Regions from separate parts of the Peribacillus sp. NPDC097284 genome, predicted to be linked through region 2. Evidence: riboswitches for the same ligand, from Rfam matches in the RefSeq annotation. Region 2 holds a riboswitch; the other holds the start of a gene.
What was found. A riboswitch is a leader RNA that binds a small molecule or an ion and turns the genes downstream of it on or off. The one in region 2 is predicted to bind cobalamin.
Positions count from the first base shown of each region.

Region 1: linked by a shared signal. The riboswitch ahead of ACIQXU_RS14415 (ribonucleoside-diphosphate reductase subunit alpha) and the one ahead of ACIQXU_RS15350 (helical backbone metal receptor) in region 2 are both predicted to bind cobalamin.

Region 1 covers NZ_JBIWCZ010000007.1:125,787-130,217, forward strand. The annotation lists gene ACIQXU_RS14400 (SulP family inorganic anion transporter) at 1-962, shown strand, start outside; gene ACIQXU_RS14405 (hypothetical protein) at 1,044-1,190, shown strand; gene ACIQXU_RS14410 (manganese-dependent inorganic pyrophosphatase) at 1,239-2,168, opposite strand; cobalamin riboswitch at 2,457-2,638, shown strand; gene ACIQXU_RS14415 (ribonucleoside-diphosphate reductase subunit alpha) at 2,776-4,431, shown strand, end outside.
Region 2 covers NZ_JBIWCZ010000008.1:154,451-158,881, reverse strand. The annotation lists gene ACIQXU_RS15360 (FecCD family ABC transporter permease) at 1-752, shown strand, start outside; gene ACIQXU_RS15355 (ABC transporter ATP-binding protein) at 749-1,597, shown strand; cobalamin riboswitch at 1,719-1,896, shown strand; gene ACIQXU_RS15350 (helical backbone metal receptor) at 2,063-3,028, shown strand; gene ACIQXU_RS15345 (FecCD family ABC transporter permease) at 2,991-4,046, shown strand; gene ACIQXU_RS15340 (heme ABC transporter ATP-binding protein) at 4,053-4,431, shown strand, end outside.

The DNA.
Region 1 (4,431 bases), on a different contig from region 2:
GGATAACCAAGGTCGTTCCTTCCCCGCTGGTCGCAATCATCTTCATGACCATCGTGGCCGTTGCAACAGGGGCTACTGTACGGACCGTAGGCGACATGGGGCAATTGAGCGAGGCTCTTCCCATGTTCTTGATTCCGGATATCCCTTTGTCATTCGAGACATTGGCCATCATTTTTCCTTATTCCATTGCCCTAGCGTTTGTCGGATTGCTTGAATCCTTACTAACGGCTCAAATCGTTGACGAAATGACCGATACGGATAGCAATAAAAACCGGGAGGCCAAAGGTCAGGGAATAGCGAACATCGTGGCCGGTTTCTTCGGCGGGATGGCCGGATGTGCAATGATTGGACAATCCGGTATCAATATCAAATCCGGGGGACGAGGTCGGCTGTCCACTTTCGTCGCCGGGGCCTTTTTGTTAATCTTGATCGTGTTATTGAATGATGTCCTCATTAAAATTCCGATGGCCGCCCTTGTTGCGGTCATGATCATGGTTTCCATCGGGACGTTTGATTGGTCCTCCTTGAAGAGGCTTCGGATCACTCCTAAAACCGAGGCGATAGTCATGATCGTAACGGTTATCGTTGTTCTTTATACGCATGATTTATCCAAAGGCGTATTCGCCGGGGTACTCTTGAGTATGATTTTCTTCTCGGCTAAAATTTCAAAAGTGTCTGTCGAGAAAACAGCGGACAACCAGGATCGGCAAATCACTTATCGAATAAAAGGCCAGATGTTTTTTGCATCGGTCCAGGACTTCATTTCGAAGTTTGATACGAAGGAAAAAGCAGATTCCATCATCATTGATTTTTCCAATTCGAAAATATGGGATGCCTCGGCTGTAGGAGCCGTCGAGAAAGTCATCTTAAAATACAGAGTACAGGGGAAAACGGTTCAAGTGCTTGGCCTTGATCAGGAAAGTTCTCAGCTGCTAAAGAGCCTCGCCTCATATGAAAAGTAAAAGGATGCATGGCTCCCCTGCATAAATTCTTGCTGAACCGCCAAACTAGAGTGAATGATACTCTGGATTGGAGGGAAAATCATGTCATCCGAACAGGATTATACTGCAGCAGATTTATCACCTGACCTTCTCAATGAGTTAAAACTCTTTGAAGGAAAAATACGTGAGGAATCAAACAAAGAGCTTATCGTGATTGCGTATGAAAAAGAGAAAGAAGCGTTGAATTGAAAAAAGGACTCGAAGCCACTTTCAAAGTGGCATCGAGTCCTTTTTTTATTACTTAGCGAAGATATCTGTTAAAACTGGTACAATTTGTTTTTTACGTGATACGACGCCTTCCAATACAGCAATGTTCTTATTCAATGTTACGTTATACGCTTTCTCCACTGCATCCGCTGATGCTCCTAGAGCCAAGGCAACGGAATCATTCGTTAAGATATCCGTTACGACGAATAAGAATAAATCCAATTCTTTCGCGGCAATAACTGCATGAATCGCTGCTTCAATTTCTGATTGCTTTGCAAGCACTTCATTCGGGTCAACAGCATTCACTTGAGCAATCTCAACTTTTGCCGTTCCCATTGAAAATTCTTTTGCATCAAGTGTGATGAGCTGATCGATGGTTTTGTCACTCAGGTCAGCACCCGCTTTTAGCATCTCCAAGCCATATGTTTCAGCATTCACGCCAGCAATTTCCGCTAATTCCATAGCAGCTGCGACGTCTTGCTCCGTGCAAGTAGGCGATTTGAATAATAAAGAGTCGGAAATGATGGCTGAAAGCATAAGTCCTGCAATGGCTTTAGGCACTTCAATTCCGTTTTCTTTATAAATCTTATTTAAAATAGTAGCCGTGCAGCCAACTGGTTCTGCGCGGTAATATAAAGGATCACTTGTTTCGAAATTAGCGATACGATGATGGTCGATGACTTCCAATACGCGTACCTGGTCAATGTCTTCGGCACTTTGCTGACGTTCGTTGTGATCGACTAAAATCACGCCATCCGCTTCCCCAGCCACTTTTTCAACAAGGCGGGGTGCTTCGAATTTAAATTGGTCCAACGCATATTGTGTTTCACCATTCACTTCACCAAGACGAACAGGTTCAGCTTGGATGCCCAGCTGCTTTTTTAGGTCAGCATAAGCGATTGCTGAACAGATAGTGTCGGTATCCGGATTCTTATGTCCAAAAACTAATATTTTTTCCACGATTTTTTCTCCTTTTTCCTAAATGATTTGGCAGGGATTTTTCTTTTCATAACCAGAATCCCTAGTTTTGCTATGCAATTTATTTTAACACAAAAACCCTGACATTCCGCGATGGAATTTTGTATTCCTCCCTATATTCTTTCATCATCCTCTTCCTTTATCCGACCTTGTCAATAGATATGAATCAGTTTTTCACAAATATATATGTTGAATTATCAGCATGGATGGCTTACGATAATATAAGCATACATACTAGATATTGACTTTTCTAACAACATAAATAACTATATATAGAATTATTAACCAAGGTGCCAGAGATGGCTGAAAAGGGAATCCGGTGTGAACCCGGAACTGTCCCCGCAACTGTAAATGTGACGAAATGAGAAAACCACTGTATAGCTCTCTATACGGGAAGGACTCAAAGTAGGATGATCATGAGTCAGGAGACCTGCCTGGTTTTTTCAAGTTTCTTATTCTTCGGGGATTGAGATGATGAAACGATAGTGTAACGGCTATTTTTTCATGGCTCTTTTATCCTATCGTTTGATCCGCTCAATTTATTGGGCGGTTTTTTTTTATTCGCGTACATTTAAGAGGAGGAACATTTATGACTCAAACATATAACCCTACCATAAAAAATGACACAGAAACAAATTCAATCCAGCTGGACATGTTATCCAAGGATTTCGAAGGCCGTCTTGATATGGAAAAGTTCAAAAAGCGTTTTACTAAATGGCTCGATCGAAAAGGTGATGCTTCAGAAGAACAAACATCGAAAAAGTTGATCCAGCTTGCACTTGAAAGTGTCGATATCGATGCCCCAGACTGGACATTCGTCGCCGCAAGGGAACTATTGAATGCCATGTATCGTGATGCCCAAAAGAACCGGGGCTATGAAGGCCGGAACTATGGACCTTTCTATGAATTGATTCAAGAACTCTCTCAGCAGCATGAAGGCCAACGTTACCCTGTTTATAAAGCAGAGCTTCTCAACTCCTACACAAAAACGGAAATCGAAGAATTGGGTTCGGTCATCGATCCGGAAAAAGATAAACTATTTTCATATATCGGAATCTATCTTTTGAATGATCGCTACTTGGCCCGTCCAAAAAAAGACAAGGTCTATGAACTTCCCCAGGAGCGCTTCATGATCATTGCCATGGAAATCATGAGACTGGAAAAAACGGAACACCGACTGCAGCTTGTTAAAGAAGCCTACTGGGCAATGTCGAACCTATATATGACGGTAGCGACCCCTACCCTCTCAAATGCCGGAAAGACACACGGGCAATTGAGCTCATGCTTCATCGATGCAATCGAGGATTCAATCGACGGAATTTATCAATCAAACTATGATGCCGCAAAAGTTTCCAAGTTCGGGGGCGGCGTTGGTCTATATGTCGGGAAAATCCGTTCGCTTGGTTCTGATATCCGCGGTTTTTCCGGTAACAGTTCAGGCACGACTCCCTGGATTCGCCTCTTTAACCAAACGGCCGTCAGCGTCGATCAATTGGGGCAACGTAAAGGCGCAATCGCCATCTATCTGGATGCGTGGCATAAGGACATCATGAGCTTCCTTGACTTGAAGACGCAAAACGGCGACGACCGCTTAAAGGCGCATGACATCTTCACGGGCGTCTGCATCCCCGATTTATTCATGGAAGCCGTGCGTGACCGGAAAGATTGGTATCTCTTCGACCCGCATACCGTGAAGCAAACCCTTGGGTTCTCCCTCGAGGATTTTTATGACGAGAAAAAAGGGGATGGCAGTTTCAGGGACCATTACGCCCTTGCTGTAGAGGCGGCGGAGAATGGCATACTTCCAGGCTATAGTTTCGAGAAAATCAAAGCGATGGACATTATGAAAGGCATCATGATTTCACAATTAGAAGAAGGCGTACCCTATATGTTCTACCGGGACGAAGTGAACAGAAAGAACCCGAACAAGCATAAAGGGATGATCTATTGTTCTAACCTTTGTACGGAAATCGCCCAGAACTTAAGCCCTTCAACGATCACCGACGAATATGAAACGGAAGATGGCGATGTCGTCGTAGTTCGCAAAAGCGGGGATTTCGTTGTCTGCAACCTTTCTTCCATCAACCTGCCTCGCGCGGTGAACAGCGATGTATTGGAGAGACTGATCCCGATTCAGATCCGCATGCTCGATAACGTCATTGACGTGAATACCTTACCGGTCAAGCAAGCTTCCATTTCGAATAAGCGCTACCGCTCAATCGGCTTAGGAACTTTCGGGTGGCAT
Region 2 (4,431 bases):
GGATGTTCGGCAATCCCTTGGTCAGTCCCGATATCCTAGGAGTGTCTGCAGGTGCTGGGTTCGGTGCTTCCCTTGGGATTTTATTATTGGGACATGGTTTTGCATCTCAAGTCTTGGCACTTGGCTGTGGTTTAGCCGCCATCGTTTTCACGTTCATAATCAGCGGCAAAAAAGATTCACCGGTCTTCATGCTTGTTTTGGCTGGGGTTGTCACCTCCGCCCTTTTCCAAGCGTTGATCTCGTTAATTAAGTTTGTCGCCGACCCTGAGGAAAAGCTGCCAGCCATCACATACTGGTTAATGGGAAGCCTTGGAACGGCCACATACAAGGATTTATATGTGGGTGGACCAATCATCCTTGTCGGCATCTTGATTTTGTATTCACTACGCTGGAGAATCAATTTACTGACCTTACCTGAGGATGAAGCAAAATCGCTAGGTATCCCGGTCACTAGATTGAAGTGGACGGTCATTCTTGGTGCGACGTTAATTACGGCTTCTTCTGTAGCGATAGCCGGTATCATTGGCTGGGTTGGATTGATTATCCCTCATGTGGCAAGAATGCTTGTCGGGAACAACAATCAACTTGTCTTACCGGTATCCCTATCGGTTGGTGGCGCCTATTTACTCCTGATAGATAACCTGGCTCGTTCTGTAACGGCGACGGAAATTCCGCTATCGATATTGACAGCCATTATCGGCGCACCATTCTTTGCGATTCTACTTAGAAAGACAGGAGGTGGGTGGTCATGAAAATCGAGGTGCAGGGAGGGAATTTTTTCTATGCTAAAAAAAGAGAGAAAGCTCCTTTTCTTTACCAGACCGACATTGACTTTTCGTTGAATGACGGAGAGATCATGGCGATCCTTGGCCCGAACGGTGCCGGTAAAACCACGATGCTGAAGTGCATCACCGGCCTTCTTGATTGGAAAAAAGGTCAAACGCTCATCGACGGAAAGCCGCTTACTGCGCTATCACGCAAAACGATCTGGAAACGAATCGGTTATGTTCCTCAGGCACATAAAATGGTTTTCGGATTTACTTTGGAAGAGCTTGTCATTATGGGAAGGGCGCCTTATATCAGTACGCTGTCCCAGCCTTCTGCAAAGGATCGGGAGGCTGCCATCGCTGCTCTTGAAATGGTTGGCATTGCTCACCTTGCCAAAAAGTCCTGTAATTCCGTTAGTGGTGGGGAATTGCAGCTGGCCTTGATTGCCCGGACGCTTGTATCGGATCCGGATGTATTGATTCTTGATGAGCCGGAGTCGCATCTTGATATTCAAAAGCAAATCGTGATTTTACAGACACTTAAGCGGTTATCGAAAGAGAAGAACATTTCTTGTATCATAAACACGCATTATCCGAACCACGCCTTCTACTTGGCTGACCATGTTTTAATGACTGCCAAGGAAAAGCGTGTGGTGTATGGCGAAGTCCGCGAAGTGATGACGGAAGCCCGGATGAAAGAGTACTTCGGAATCGAAATGAAGAAAATCATTTATGAGGAAGAGGATGACTTTTTGATTGAAACGATGGTGCCGAAAGATCTAGGTCTTTTACGTGATCAAAGTACATGCCGTTTTAATAGTGACATCTAAAGCTATAGAAGGCAGCCATGTGATGGTTGCCTTTTTGCGTTCCAAATCTTAATTTAAAGTAATCTGAAATATCATATAATACGATTTCCTAAATGGTGTATAATGAAAGGCAGTGAAATTATATACATATGAACAATTTGGTGTCTGTAAGGACTTGAAAGGGAAGTTGGTGAAATGCCAACGCGGTCGCGCCACTGTAAATGGGAGTTAACGGATGTATACCACTGTATGAATAATATGGGAAGGTGCCGTTAGCAATGACCATGAGCCAGGAGACCTGCCAAAATTGTACACCGGTAACCACGCGGATGGGGAGGTGTGTGGCAGAGCTATGTCCCTTTTTTGTTCCGTTGCCATACAAGCATCCTCCGTTTTGATGGGGGATGCTTTTTTGTATGTCTTTTGATATTCGCAACACATGTGTGAAGGTCCAGAAATGAACACAAAAATGATGGAGGTTTTAAGATGAGGAAGATATATAGTTTCATGCTTGTGATGGGATTGATGGTCGGTATATTGGTTGGCTGTAGCGATGCCTCCCAGGATGGAACAGGAGAAAACCAGTCGACAAAACAAGCTGTTAACCAGGGCTTCCCGCTTTCGTTACAAGATGCAGTGGGTAACAAAGTCACCATCGAGCAGAAACCAGAAAAAATTGTTTCATTAATCCCAAGTAATACAGAAGCGGTCTTTGCGCTAGGTTCGGGTGAGAAAGTGATTGGAGTGTCTGAAAATGACAATTACCCGGAAGAAACGAAAGATATTCAGAAGATAGGTGGAATGGAAATAGATACAGAGATGATTTTAGCTTTGCAGCCTGATATCGTTCTTGCTCATGAGAGTGCCCATAATTCCAAAGAAGGAATCCAACAGCTTAAGGATGCGGGTATTCCAGTTCTAATCGTGAATGATGCCAAAAGCTTTAAAGAAGTGTATACGTCTATTGAGATGATTGGAACGGCAATAGGGGAACTGGATAAGGCGAAGGAAATCGTCAAGACGATGCAGAACAAGCTGGAAAAGATCAAAGAAAAGGCTAAGGCAATCAAGAGTGAGGATAGAAAAAGTGTTTTTGTAGAGGTTTCACCGTCACCTGAAATCTATACAACGGGAAAAAATACTTTCATGGATGAAATGCTGGACATCATTTCAGCGGATAATGTCGCAGGTGAATTGGATGGCTGGGTAAAACTCGATGAAGAGTCGATGATAGCGGCCAACCCGGATGTCATCATTACAACCTATGGTTATTACACAGGAGATCCAGTCAAAGAGGTAACGGGAAGAAATGGATGGGCCGACATTCAGGCAGTTAAGAATGATGAGGTTTTCGATGTCCATTCAGATATTGTCACTCGTTCCGGTCCTAGGCTTATAGAGGGAGTAGAGGAACTTGCCAAATCAGTCTATCCGAACGTATTTAAAAACTAAACGGGCATTGGCCTATGTATTTGCCCTATCATTTTTGGTTATTTCGATATTGATCGGTGTTTCCTTAGGATCGGTTTCCGTTCCGATACCAGTGCTTTTGCAAATCATTGGCAAGGAAGTCCTTCATTTGCCCCTGGCCATGGAACCGGATGGGACACTGACGAATATCGTGATGAACATCCGCCTGCCGAGGGTCGTGCTTGCAGGTTTGGTTGGGGCATCCCTTGCAATAGCAGGGGCAGCATTTCAGGGATTGCTCAGGAATCCCCTAGCTGACCCCTATACCCTGGGAATATCCTCAGGGGCTTCGCTTGGTGCAGTATTAACGTTGTTTTTGAATTTGTCACTGCCGTTTTTTGGCCTATATACACTGCCTACATTAAGCGTTCTTTTTTCATTGTTGACGATTTTTTGCGTATTGACCTTTGCAAGAAAAATGGATCGTTCCATGAAGGTAGAAACGATTATTTTAACCGGCATCATTTTCAGCTCGTTTTTAAGTGCTTTCATCTCATTGATGATTGCATTGACGGGTGAGGAGTTAAGGCAAATCATCAGCTGGCTGATGGGAAGTGTCTCGATGCGTGGTTGGAGTCATGTCACGATCATTTTGCCATTTTTCCTCGTTGGTTCTCTCGTATTGATGATGAACACCCACGAATTGAATGCCATGACATTTGGGGAAGACCGTGCGAGGCACCTAGGCGTGAATGTTCAGCGGAGGAAGATGCTGATTCTGATCGCCGGCTCGATACTGACAGGGGCTGCCGTTGCCGTATCAGGGACGATTGGCTTTGTAGGGCTGGTCATCCCCCATTTGGTCCGCAGGATTTGGGGGCCAGACCATACGCATCTGTTGCCATTATCATTGATTGTGGGAAGCGGATTTTTAATATTGGCTGATCTGGTGGCACGAACGATTATCGCACCGACAGAATTGCCGATAGGTGTTATTACTTCGCTTATCGGTGCGCCGGCATTCGCATTTATTTTATTAAAGAGACGGAGAGAAGGGTAGAAGTGTATGCTTGAAGTTAAAGGGTTAACAGGAGGATATGATAATAAAACGGTTTTGGACTCCGTCTCGTTTGATGTGAAAAAAGGAGAATTATTCGGTATTCTTGGTCCGAACGGAAGTGGGAAAACGACGCTATTGGGGATGCTTAGCGGTATCCTGCCGTATCAGGCAGGAACCATCGATATTAAGGGGAAAGACCTACAGGGATATTCGTCCAAACAACTGGCACAGGTCATCGCCGTTTTGCCGCAGCATTCCTCATTGGCTTTTTCCTATACAGTAAAAGAGACCGTTGCCCTTGGGCGATATGCGCATCAAACAGGGTGGTTTCATAGTTGGACGTCTGAAGACGAAGAAATCGTTCAACGCGTGATGATGCAAACGG